One region of the Klebsiella sp. NPDC088457 genome, then DNA from elsewhere that is predicted to be linked to it. Evidence: predicted binding sites of a transcription regulator. Region 1 holds the regulator's gene; each other region holds the start of a gene.
The links. Region 1 encodes Fur, which represses iron uptake genes when iron is present. Its sites were predicted from a motif close to ATAATAATGAGAACNACTATCAA; they were not measured.
Positions count from the first base shown of each region.

Region 2: the regulator Fur is predicted to act here: its motif matches at 1,559-1,581, upstream of fhuE (ferric-rhodotorulic acid/ferric-coprogen receptor FhuE).
Region 3: the regulator Fur is predicted to act here: its motif matches at 1,436-1,458, upstream of ACI2JR_RS01760 (TonB-dependent siderophore receptor).
Region 4: the regulator Fur is predicted to act here: its motif matches at 1,837-1,859, upstream of gpmA (2,3-diphosphoglycerate-dependent phosphoglycerate mutase).

Region 1 is NZ_JBJDNH010000011.1:2,296-5,417, forward strand. It holds gene fldA (flavodoxin FldA) at 131-661, shown strand; gene fur (ferric iron uptake transcriptional regulator) at 954-1,406, shown strand; gene ACI2JR_RS08905 (phytanoyl-CoA dioxygenase family protein) at 1,469-2,614, opposite strand; gene ACI2JR_RS08910 (substrate-binding domain-containing protein) at 2,759-3,122, shown strand, end outside.
Region 2 is NZ_JBJDNH010000001.1:274,737-277,858, forward strand. It holds gene fhuE (ferric-rhodotorulic acid/ferric-coprogen receptor FhuE) at 1-1,445, opposite strand, end outside; gene ACI2JR_RS01230 (SMP-30/gluconolactonase/LRE family protein) at 1,878-2,963, shown strand.
Region 3 is NZ_JBJDNH010000001.1:388,816-391,937, forward strand. It holds gene ACI2JR_RS01750 (YciC family protein) at 1-623, shown strand, start outside; gene ACI2JR_RS01755 (septation protein A) at 678-1,217, shown strand; gene ACI2JR_RS01760 (TonB-dependent siderophore receptor) at 1,506-3,122, shown strand, end outside.
Region 4 is NZ_JBJDNH010000006.1:24,781-27,902, reverse strand. It holds gene galK (galactokinase) at 1-641, shown strand, start outside; gene galM (galactose-1-epimerase) at 635-1,678, shown strand; gene gpmA (2,3-diphosphoglycerate-dependent phosphoglycerate mutase) at 2,011-2,763, shown strand; gene aroG (3-deoxy-7-phosphoheptulonate synthase AroG) at 2,857-3,122, opposite strand, start outside.

The sequences.
Region 1 (3,122 bases):
TTCATGTAGCAGAGTGTGCAGTCGGGCGTGATTGCTGTTTCCGCGCCCTCCCCTGTTCTGCTATGATTGCCGTTATCTGCGGGCATTACGCCACTACCACATCATTAAGTTTCAAGAGGTTATTTTACTCATGGCAATCATCGGCATCTTTTTTGGCAGCGACACTGGCAACACCGAAAATATTGCAAAAATGATTCAAAAACAGCTTGGTAAAGATGTTGCTGATGTTCACGACATTGCCAAGAGCAGCAAAGAAGATCTACAAGCCTACGACATTCTGCTGCTCGGTATCCCAACCTGGTACTACGGTGAAGCCCAGTGCGACTGGGATGATTTCTTCCCGACGCTGGAAGAGGTCGATTTCAACGGTAAGCTGGCGGCGCTGTTTGGCTGTGGCGATCAGGAAGATTATGCCGAATACTTCTGTGATGCGCTGGGTACCATTCGCGATATCATCGAACCGCGCGGCGCGACCATCGTTGGCCACTGGCCGACTGCTGGCTACCACTTCGAAGCCTCTAAGGGCCTGGCGGATGACGATCACTTCGTCGGTCTGGCTATCGATGAAGACCGCCAGCCGGAGCTGACCAACGAACGCGTCAGCCAATGGGTTAAACAGATTTCTGACGAGCTGCACCTCGAAGAAATCAAAAACGCCTGATAATTAAGCGGCGTTACCGTTAAGTTTCGCCGTATTAATAGATAGAAGCAATCAAACTAATAGCTACAAGTTTTTAACTTTTAATCACATATCTGTACAATGTCCTCTGATTTAACGAGGTCAGGTGACACAGTTTGTAGCTGATACCTCGTTTTTGACAGCATACAAGGCCCAATACTTGCAGTTTTCATTTAACGATGGCAGTTCTATAATGAGACGCATTGCATCGGGTGATTCTCTGTATTACTTCCGCTGATGGAAGTAGATCGTTTAGCAACAGGACAGATTCCGCATGACTGACAACAATACCGCATTAAAGAAGGCTGGCCTGAAAGTCACACTTCCACGATTAAAAATCCTGGAAGTCCTGCAGGAACCGGATAACCATCACGTCAGTGCGGAAGATTTATACAAGCGCCTGATCGACATGGGTGAAGAAATTGGTCTCGCTACTGTTTATCGCGTACTGAACCAGTTTGATGATGCCGGCATTGTTACCCGCCACAACTTCGAAGGCGGCAAATCTGTCTTCGAACTGACCCAACAGCATCATCACGATCACCTTATCTGCCTCGATTGTGGCAAAGTGATCGAATTCAGCGATGAGTCTATCGAAGCGCGTCAGCGTGAAATTGCCCACCGCCACGGCATCCGTCTGACCAACCACAGTCTGTACCTGTACGGCCACTGTGCAGAAGGCGACTGCCGCGAAGATGAACACGCGCACGACGCGGTGGAAAAATAATTTCCCGTAGTGCAAACAGCAAAAAGCCAACCGGCAGGTTGGCTTTTTTTATGCCCGGAGGCCTACCCTTTTCTTCGTGCGGTATGCTCATCCAGGGCGTGGGCAAACTGTTCCTCATCCCAGTTATTGTCAAGCGCTTCGAGCACCAATGTCTGCTGAGTTTTCGGCACCATTCCCCCTAACGGCGGATCGGTATCAAGATTCGTCGGGAATGAGTAACCCCGGGCAGCCACGGCAATCAGCGCCTGAAAATCTCCCGCGCGATATTGTCCGTGCTGAAGCTGCGGATAGATTTTTTTCAGCACCCGTTCATGGTTCACATCTTCCATCGGCACGCCGAACGCCGAGGAGACCTGCAAAAGATTAGCGGTACGAATCCAGTCAGCGGTCGTGTTGTTCCCGGCGGCATGAAACAGCGCCGGGTTAAAAAACAGCCCGTCGCCTTTTTGCAACGGCAGCTGCACGTAATGCTGGTTAAAGTAGTCGACGAACGCCGGCTGACGGTAGGCCATATAGCCGAGCTCATACTGATGCGAAAACGGCAGCAGGCGCGTCGGCCCCGACGCCAGCGGCATATCGCTATGCGCAACCGCCCCTTGTAGGGTCAAATACTGCGACAGGATCTGCACCGAAATGGGAAACTCTGCAACAAACTCGCTCTGCTGAAAGCCGAGATGATAATCGCGATGGGGCTGCTGCGCCTCTCCGCCAGGACGAACCTGATTAACCTGGGAGGTCATGCTCCACGCGGGCCCCAGCCACGCCTGACAAATTAACCCCAGCATTTCGTTGGCATAGTAGTCACAGAAGGTCCGCGGGCTACGCTCCGCCAGCTTTTGTAACGCATTCCAGATCCGGCCATTATTACCGGCGCGTGAAAAATGATCGGCCTGAACCCGGGTGCGAGACTCATCGGCCATGATGGTCTCGAACACCTCAGAGGCGCGGTCGATGACATCCATATCCTGATAAAGCCCGCGCACCACCAGCACTCCGGGACCGTAAGACAGCCCCTGATGCAGCTCACTTAATACCGCATGCTTATTGGCCGCCGCGGCCTGCGCTAATACATCATGGTCGTAAATCAGGATTTCTTCTGCGACTTCGCTGACCAGCGGATAGTCTTGCCTGTTAACCTGCTGCTGGCAGAAGGTGTTGAAATCCTCAACTGAGGCCCGTTCGGGTCGGATAAAATATTGCGATGTCATGAGCAGCTCCACGGGATAATGGGGACAGAGGGATATTATTTTTTTGTTCAACGTCTCGAAAACGAACGTTGTTAAGAAATAACTTAGCAGCTAGACTCCACATCAAGAACCTCAAAAACACCTCATAAAAACCTCATGTGATCGATGCCAAAATTTACCCAAAAGCAGATAGCCGCTCAGTCAGGACTGAGTCTCGCCACGATCGATCGGGCGCTACATAATCGGGGGCAGGTACACCCGCAAACGCTGCATCGTATTCAGCAGGCGCTGGCCGATCTGGAACTGCTGCAAAAGTCCGGGCTCGCCCAGGGGAGAACGCTCTATTTCGACGTCATCATGCATACCCCGGAACGCTTCAGCGAGCTGGTCAGGGAGGCGCTCAGCAGCCAGTTAGCCAGCTTCAACCCCTTTCGCATTCAACTTCGCTTCCACTGTTACGAAGACATCAGCGAGCGAGAGATGAACGCGCTGCTGAAAAAAAGCGCGCTCAGCAGCCACGGCGTGATTT
Region 2 (3,122 bases), on a different contig from region 1:
CCGCTGCTGCCGCTGGTACTGTACTGCGTGTAGCGCGCGCCAATAATCAGCGACAGCGGGTCGGCCAGCGACAAGCGCGCAGCGGTATAGGCGGATTTCTGCCGCACAATATCATCCGCGTTCAGATACCAGTCGCCCCATTCCGGTTCCGCGACGCGCCCGTTCCAGCGGTTGTCAAAGATCCCCAGCTGGTCGCTATCCATCGGGCCATCCTGACTGTGGCTCGCGTTATGCTGGCGGCTATAGCTGGCGCCGGCCATCAGCTGGTGCTGCCGCCCAAGCAGGTCAAACGGCCCGCTGGCATACGCATCATACGAGTCGAGGGTCCGTTCCCCCCGATCTTTACTCCCCCAGCCGGTGGCCCCTTCTCCGCTATTCGCATCCGGATTACCCATGATATACAGCAGCGTATCGTTCAGGGTCTGCTCGCCGTGCGTGCCGTTCAGGCGCAACGACCAGCCGTTGTCCCACTCATGGGTCAGATTTGCGAATATTTTGCGCGACTCAATCGCATAATGCGTCCAGTCGGCGGAGGTGCTGGTGCTGCGCTGGTAATGGGTCCGCGAGCCGTCGCTATACAGACTCGGCAGCCCGCCCCATGTCGGATTGCCGGTAGTGGACTTTTGATAGTCCCAGCCGAGGGAAACCGTTGTCCGATCGCTGAGATCGGCATCGACCACGCCATACAAAAACTTCCTGATTTTGTGGTATCGGTCGAGCCAGCTATCCTGGTCCTGATAGCCGGCGATCGCCCGTCCGCGTACGCTGCCGTCGCCGTTCAGCGGCCCCGAGATATCGCCCACATAGCGCTGTTTGTTCCAGCTCCCGTAGCTGGCGCTGATATTCCCGGTTAAGGTTTTGCTGTCCGCTTTTTTACGCACCATATTCACCGTCGCACCGGGGTCGCCTGCGCCGGTCATCAAACCGGTCGCGCCGCGCACCACTTCGATACGATCGTATATCGCCGTGTCTTCCGCCGCGTCGCCGTAGTTCCAGGCGTCGCCCATCGAGGTGGGAATATCGTCGTAGGAGAAACTGGTGATTTCGAATCCGCGGGAAAAGTACTGCGAACGTTCGCTATCAATCTGCTGTGCGGAAACACCGGTCGCGTTGGCCAGGACCCGATCGACGGTCTGGAGATCCTGATCCTTCATCCGCTGCCCGGTCACCACACTGACCGACTGCGGAATATCCCGCGGGGCCAGCAGCATTTTGGTTCCCGCGCGGGTGGTTTTGACCGCGTAATCCTGCGCTTCATCGGCACGCTTTCCCGCGTCGCCATAGACCACCATCTCTTGCCGGGAATCGGTATCCTTACTCTCCTCGGCCGCCCGCGCAGGCTGGGCCAGGATGTGAACCGCCAGCGCCAGTAGCGAAACGGTAAACGGTATTTTTACGCTCGTTGCGGCTAGCTGCCCGCACCTTCCCCTGCCATTGAGAAACATATCTTTTCCATCAGGAATAATAATTGTGGGTGTCGCCGCTTCGCCCGCAGCGCAGATGAAATAACGCTCTGTTCCATGAGCCTTCGCGTCGCAAAAACGGGAAATGGCAGCCAATGAGAATGTTAATGATAATTATTTGCCTTATTGTGCGCAGTCTGTTTTGTAAGTTATATGTAAGTAAATGTATATATTCAGTAAATCAATACGTTGAGCGCACATCCCGCTAACAGACGGCCGGGAGGAGAGTGAAAAGCCCACCCCAGACGCCAATTTATGCCGGTGGAATCGGCGGAATCCCCTCTCGCGCCACCTCAGACCGGCGCACCACGTTTGCGCAATCCGGACAAATGATTATTATTCTCATTCTTGTTTTGCCTTTTCCCGGGCAGCGCTGACCTGCCGGGAAGCATTTATCCAATGATGGAGTCGAGAATGAAAGTGTTGCTCACCCCGCGTAAAACGGCGCTTGTTGCTGCGTTTGCCGCGGCATTGGCCCTGACGGGTTTCCAGGCTTCGGCGGCGCCCCCCCCGGCCGCGCAGGCCGCCACTGCGCAGAACACCGCCTCCGTGACGCAACGCGTCCTTGGTGATGGCTTATATGAAATGGCCTATCTACCCGCGGAAGGCGCGCTGTATGTCGCCAGCGCCCAGGGATTCAAAGCGGTCAACGGCGGAATGATCTACCGGCTGGATCCCGCCACCCTGGCGACTAAAGCGGAAACGCACACGGATTTAAAAAACTTCGGTATGGCCGTGGATGATGATGGGAAGGTGTTTTACACCACCAACTCGCTGGACGGCGGCGTTTCGAAAGTCGATGCGCACAGCGGCAAAGTCCTGCAGCGGGTGCTGTTTACAGGAACCGACAAAGATGGCGACCCTATTGGCGCGCGTGAGGTCCTGTTCCACAATAATCAGCTGTTTATCGGCCGTGTCGCCGACCCTGGTTTTATTACCGTGGTCGATGCGAAGACGATGACGCTGAAAACCCACATCGAGAACGCCGGGAAATGGGTCACCGGGCTGATCTACTCTCCTCTAACCCAGCGGATCTATGCGGCTAACGGTAGCGGCGAAATCCTGGTGATTAATCCGACGACCTACCGCATCGAACAACGCTGGACGCCGGGTGATGGCCAGTCATATCTGTTCCTTAACCTGGCGGAAGATCCGGCCACCGGGCGGCTGTTTGTCACCGATGATTCCCAGGCCAAAACGACGTTAGTCTTTGATGAACGTAGCGGTAAAGTGATCAAACGGCTTGCCGGCGATGCGCTGGGGATTAAATTCAACGCTAAACGCAATGAAATTTACATCAGCCAGCGTGAATCGAGGAAGGTACTGCAACTGGACGCCGGCAGCTATGCCGTCAAGCACAGCTGGTCGTTCGCCAGCCATCCGAACAGCCTGCAGTTGTCCCCTGACGGTGAGACGCTTTTTGTCACCCTCAAGCAGGATTTTAACGAAGACAACTCCACCAAAGGCCCGGATAGCGTGGCCCGCATCACGCTGAACTAATCTCTTCTCTGCGCGCGGAGAGGGAAACCTCTCCCACTCTGGTCATTTTTCCAGCGTGACCTTCAGCTACCGTTCCCTCTTCCGTTGTGCCCGATACTGCCGGCAGCAGGGATTCCTTTTGCCGCAATTTGCTGTATTATGCGATTTATTGCAGCATTT
Region 3 (3,122 bases), on a different contig from region 1:
TTTCACCCAGCGAAGAGCAGCTCTCGATTCTGAGCGAAGGGGATAATCTGGCGGGTAGCGCCGGGTTGTTTGAGCTGGTACAGAATATGACCCCCGAGCAACAGCAGATCCTGCTGCGCGCCTCGGCCGCATCGACCTTCTCCGGTCTGGTGGGGAACGCCATTCTTGCCGGCGGCGTGCTGCTGATGATTCAGCTGATCTCGGCCGGACAGCGAGTCAGCGCGCTGCGCGCTATCGGCGCTTCCGCGCCGGTGCTGCCGAAACTGCTGCTGCTGATCCTGTTCACCACCTTTGTGGTGCAGATAGGCATGATGCTGGTACTGGTGCCGGGCGTGTTGTTGGCTATCGTCCTCGCCTTTGCCCCCATCATGCTGGTGCAGGACAAGCTGGGGATATTCAGCGCCATGCGCAGCAGCATTCGCCTGGTGTGGGCCAATATGCGCCTGGTCGCTCCGGCGGTGCTCGGCTGGCTGCTGGCGAAAACGCTGCTGCTGCTGTTCGCATCCAGCTTCGCGGTGCTGACGCCGAACGTCGGCGCGGTGGTGATCAATACCCTCAGTAATCTGATTTCCGCACTGTTGCTGATCTATTTGTTCCGCTTGTATATGCTTATCCGCAACTAAACTTAATCTGGGCCGGGAGCATTCCCGGCCCAACCTGAACGACGGGCCCGATGTATGAAGCAGTTTCTCGATTTTTTACCGCTGGTAGTCTTCTTCGCATTCTACAAGCTCTATGATATCTACGCCGCGACCACCGCCCTTATTATCGCCACCGCTATCGTGCTGATCTACACCTGGGTACGCTATCGCAAAGTCGAGAAAATGGCGCTGATCACCTTTGTGCTGGTGGCCGTTTTTGGCGGTCTGACGATTTTCTTCCATAACGATGAGTTTATTAAATGGAAGGTCACCGTCATCTACGCCCTGTTTGCCGGCGCGCTGCTGTTCAGCCAATGGGTCATGAAAAAGCCGCTGATTCAGCGCATGCTGGGCAAAGAGCTGACCCTGCCGCAGCAGGTCTGGTCGCGTCTGAACCTCGCCTGGGCGCTGTTTTTCATTCTCTGCGGGCTGGCGAATATCTATATCGCGTTCTGGTTGCCACAGAATATCTGGGTCAATTTCAAGGTCTTCGGTCTCACGGCGCTGACGCTGGTTTTCACCCTGCTGAGCGGCGTTTACATCTATCGCCACATGCCCCAGGACGATAACCACTAAGCTGCGCTATCGCGACACGCATCGCTCCCTGCGTGTCGCTTTTCCGGTGTTTTCCCCAGCTATTTCGCTCGCGCTATCATACCCCGGCTTTAGGCCACCTCTGCGCCAATAAGCCCCTTTCTGCCATCTGAGCATCCTGTTTTTTTATTCACTCTTTCTGCTACAACAAGGGAAAATTGCGCCAATTGTGAGGATTTACTGGAGATCGCGCCTCACATATTGTAATGATAATTATTATCATTGATATTCCCAGTCTCATTTTTTAACGATTTGATATGGATTTTTACAATGAGACCACACAAATATTATGCCCTTACTCCCCTTGCCCTGGCGTTTGCTGGCTTACTCACTCCTGATGCCTTTGCTGAAGAAACAGAACAAGATACCGAAACCATGGTGGTGCACAGCACGGCTGAAGAGGCGCTGAAGCAACAGCCTGGCGTGTCGATCATTACCGCTGAAGATATCGCTAAGGACCCGCCGGTCAACGATCTTTCAGAGATTATTCGCAAGATGCCGGGCGTCAATTTGACCGGCAACAGCGCCAGCGGCAGCCGCGGCAACAACCGACAAATTGATATTCGCGGTATGGGCCCGGAAAACACGCTGATTCTGATTGACGGCGTTCCCACTACCTCGCGTAATTCGGTACGTTACAGCTGGCGTGGAGAACGCGATACCCGCGGCGACAGTAACTGGGTGCCGGCGGAAATGGTCGAACGCATTGAAGTTCTGCGCGGCCCGGCGGCGGCTCGCTACGGTTCGGGCGCGGCCGGCGGCGTCGTCAACATCATCACCAAACGCCCCACCAACGACTGGCATGGCTCGCTCTCGCTTTACACCAATCAGCCGGAAAATAACAAAGAGGGCGCCACCAATCGCGCTAACTTTAACCTCAGCGGGCCGCTGGCCGGCGATGCGCTGACCATGCGCCTGTACGGTAACATCAATAAAACCGACGCTGACGCCTGGGACATTAACCACGCGCAAAACGGTTCCTATGCCGCCGGGCGCGAAGGGGTGCGGAATAAAGATATCAACGCCCTGCTGTCGTGGAAACTGACGCCGCAGCAGATCGTTGATTTTAACTATGCCTATAGCCGCCAGGGCAACATTTACGCTGGCGATACCCAATACAGCAACGGCAACCTGAGTCCCGACGGCCTGGTGAGTAATCTCTACGGCCATGAGACCAACCGTATGTATCGCCAGACCTGGGGAGTGACCTATAACGGCCTTTGGGACTGGGGGCAGTCAAAAGCCGGGGTCTACTACGAAAAAACCAATAATACCCGGCTGCAGGAGGGATCGACCGGGCGCGTGGAAGGGATGATCAACAGCGATGAGTACGCCACCAGCCGCCTCGAGTCCTGGCGGTCGACCGGCGAGCTGAATCTCCCCTTCCACTGGCTGACCGCTCAGACCCTGACCCTCGGCATGGAGTGGAACCGGGATGAACTCAACGATCCGGCTTCGATGCAGTCGACCAGCGTCACCAACGAGACCATTCCCGGTACCTCGGGCGATCCTTCGCAGCGCAACACCAAAAACAGCGCCACCCTTACCGGCCTCTATCTGGAAGATAATATCGAAGCGACGCCGGGCACCAATATTATCCCGGGCCTGCGCTTTGACTACCACAATGAGTTTGGCAGCAACTGGAGTCCAAGCCTGAACCTGTCGCAGGAACTTGGCGAGATGTTCAAAGTGAAAGCCGGTATCGCCCGCGTCTTCAAGGCTCCTAACCTCTACCAGTCCAGCGAAGGCTATCTGCTGTCTACCCGCGGTAACGGCTGCCCGAACACCATCAGCACCGGCAGCTGCTATCTGCTGGGCAACCCGGATCTCGACCCGGAAATCAGCATCAACAAAGAGCTCGGCCTGGAATTTAACCTCAACGGCTAT
Region 4 (3,122 bases), on a different contig from region 1:
GCGGCATCATGGACCAGCTGATCTCTGCACTGGGTAAGAAAGATCATGCGCTGCTGCTTGACTGCCGTACTTTAGGTACCAAAGCCGTATCGATGCCCAGGGGCGTCGCGGTGGTGATCATCAACAGTAATTTTAAACGTACCCTGGTCGGCAGCGAATACAATACCCGCCGTGAACAGTGCGAAACCGGCGCGCGTTTCTTCCAGCAGCCGGCGCTGCGCGATGTCAAAATTGCCGAGTTCAACGCCGTTGCCCATGAGCTGGACCCGGTGGTAGCGAAACGCGTTCGTCACGTACTGACCGAAAACGCCCGCACCGTCGAAGCCGCCAGCGCGCTGGAGAAAGGCGACCTGAAGCGTATGGGGGAGCTGATGGCCGAGTCTCACGCCTCAATGCGCGATGATTTCGAAATTACCGTCCCGCAAATTGATACCCTGGTCGAGATTGTCAAAGCCGCCATTGGCGATAAAGGCGGCGTTCGCATGACCGGCGGCGGCTTCGGCGGCTGTGTTGTGGCGCTGGTACCGGAAGCGCTGGTGGATACCGTTCAGCAGGCCGTCGCGGCCCGGTATGAAGCGGAAACCGGCATTAAAGAGACCTTCTACGTCTGCAAACCGTCACAGGGGGCTGGCCAGTGCTGAATCAAACCAACGAACGCGCGCCGGACGGCCAGCCGTGGAATCTGATCACCCTGCGTAATGACGCCGGGATGGAAGTGACGCTAATGGACTGGGGCGCCACGCTGTTATCGGCCCGCATAACGCTGGCCGATGGCGAGGTTCGCGAAGCGCTGCTCGGCTGCGCGACCCTGGAACAGTATAACCATCAGGCGGCCTATCTCGGCGCCTCGGTGGGCCGGTATGCCAACCGAATTGCCAACAGCCGCTTCACGCTGGATGGCCAGACTATCGCCCTGACGCCCACGAGCGAAGCCGGCCACCAGCTGCACGGCGGGCCGGATGGCTTTGATAAACGCCGCTGGCAGATTGTCCGCGCGGACGAACATCAGGCGCTGTTTGCCCTCGCATCCGCTGATGGCGATCAGGGCTTTCCGGGCAGCCTCAACGCCACAGCGCACTATCGTCTGACCGAAGATAATCGCATCGCCATTGAGTATCGTGCCACCGTCGATCGGCCTTGCCCGGTCAATCTGACCAACCACGTGTACTTCAATCTGGATGGTCAGCTGAGCGATGTCCGCAATCATCGGCTGCAAATTTTCGCCGACCAATATCTGCCGGTCGAAAGCGATGGCATCCCGGGCGGCGAGCTGCAAAACGTCACGCTGACCGGCTTTGATTTCCGCACGCCGAAAGTGCTGGCGGACGACTTCCTCCGCGATGACGATCAGCAGAAAGTGAAAGGGTATGATCATGCATTCCTGCTGCAGGCCAAAGGCGATGTTCGCCAGGCGGCCGCCCATGTCTGGTCGCAGGATGAAAAACTGCAGATGACGGTCTATACCTCCGCCCCCGCCCTGCAGTTTTATTCCGGTAACTATCTCGGCGGCACCCCGTCGCGCACGGATCGGCCTTATGCCGACTGGCAGGGTCTGGCGCTGGAAAGCGAATTCCTGCCGGATTCTCCCAATCACCCGGAATGGCCACAGCCAGACTGCGTATTGCGCCCCGGCGAGGAATACGTCAGCCTGACTGAATACCAGTTCATCGCCGGATAATGCCCCAGCCCTCCTGTCGGAGGGCTTTTTTTCGCCATTTTGCTGCAAATTACGCCGCTTACAGACAAAAAGATAACCGCCGATTTACAAGCATCTTACACTGAGCCACTATTTTCGCTATGGTTAGGGATAAGCGTTGCCGTGGCTCAAATTACGGCAATATAATGAGAATAGTAATCAATCAATAAAACGCATACACCACAGCATTCGGGTTGCGTCGGGCCGGCAGCCGGGTGAATTCCTGGGAGCATAGACATCTATGCCATCCTGGAGCGCACCGGTTGCCAGCGTTGAGGCAGCGCGGAAGATGGCGTGTATTGAGGAGTGAGAGAATGGCTGTAACTAAGCTGGTACTGGTCCGTCATGGCGAAAGCCAATGGAACAATGAAAACCGTTTCACCGGTTGGTACGACGTCGATCTGTCCGAGAAAGGCGTTGGTGAAGCAAAAGCGGCAGGTAAACTGCTGAAAGACGAAGGCTTCAGCTTCGACTTTGCTTATACCTCTGTGCTGAAACGTGCCATCCACACTCTGTGGAACGTGCTGGACGAACTGGATCAAGCGTGGCTGCCGGTAGAAAAATCGTGGAAGCTGAACGAGCGTCACTACGGTGCATTGCAGGGTCTGAACAAAGCGGAAACTGCGGAAAAATATGGTGACGAGCAGGTAAAACAGTGGCGTCGTGGTTTTGCCATTACCCCGCCGGAGCTGACCAAAGATGACGAGCGCTATCCGGGTCACGATCCGCGTTATGCAAAACTGACCGACAAAGAGCTGCCGCTTACCGAAAGCCTGGCGCTGACCATTGAGCGCGTTGTGCCTTACTGGAACGAAACCATTCTGCCGCGCCTGAAAAGCGGTGAGCGCGTGATTATCGCCGCTCACGGTAACTCCCTGCGCGCGCTGGTGAAATACCTGGACAACATGGGCGAAGATGAAATCCTCGAACTGAACATCCCGACCGGCGTGCCGCTGGTTTATGAGTTCGATGAAAACTTCAAACCGATCAAACACTACTACCTGGGCAACGCGGATGAAATCGCCGCCAAAGCCGCAGCGGTAGCCAACCAGGGTAAAGCGAAGTAATTTTCGCCAGCCATAAAAAAAGCGTGGAGTCGTCCACGCTTTTTTATTGCCCTCAGCCCGGCGTCGCGACGCCGGGCCGGGCGACGCAACGCATTAGCCGCGGCGGGCTTTCACCGCGTCCGCCAGCTGGCGCAGGATGAGATCGGTATCTTCCCAACCGATACAGGCATCGGTCACGCTCTTACCGTAGGTCAGCGGCTCGCCGCTTTCCAGATTCTGATTCCCTTCCACCAGGTGACTTTCAATCATCACCCCCATAATCGCCTGCTCACCGCCGGCAATCTGCTGGCAAACGTCCGCCCCTACTTCCATCTGCTTTTTAAACTGCTTGCTGGAGTTGGCATGGCTGAAGTCGATCA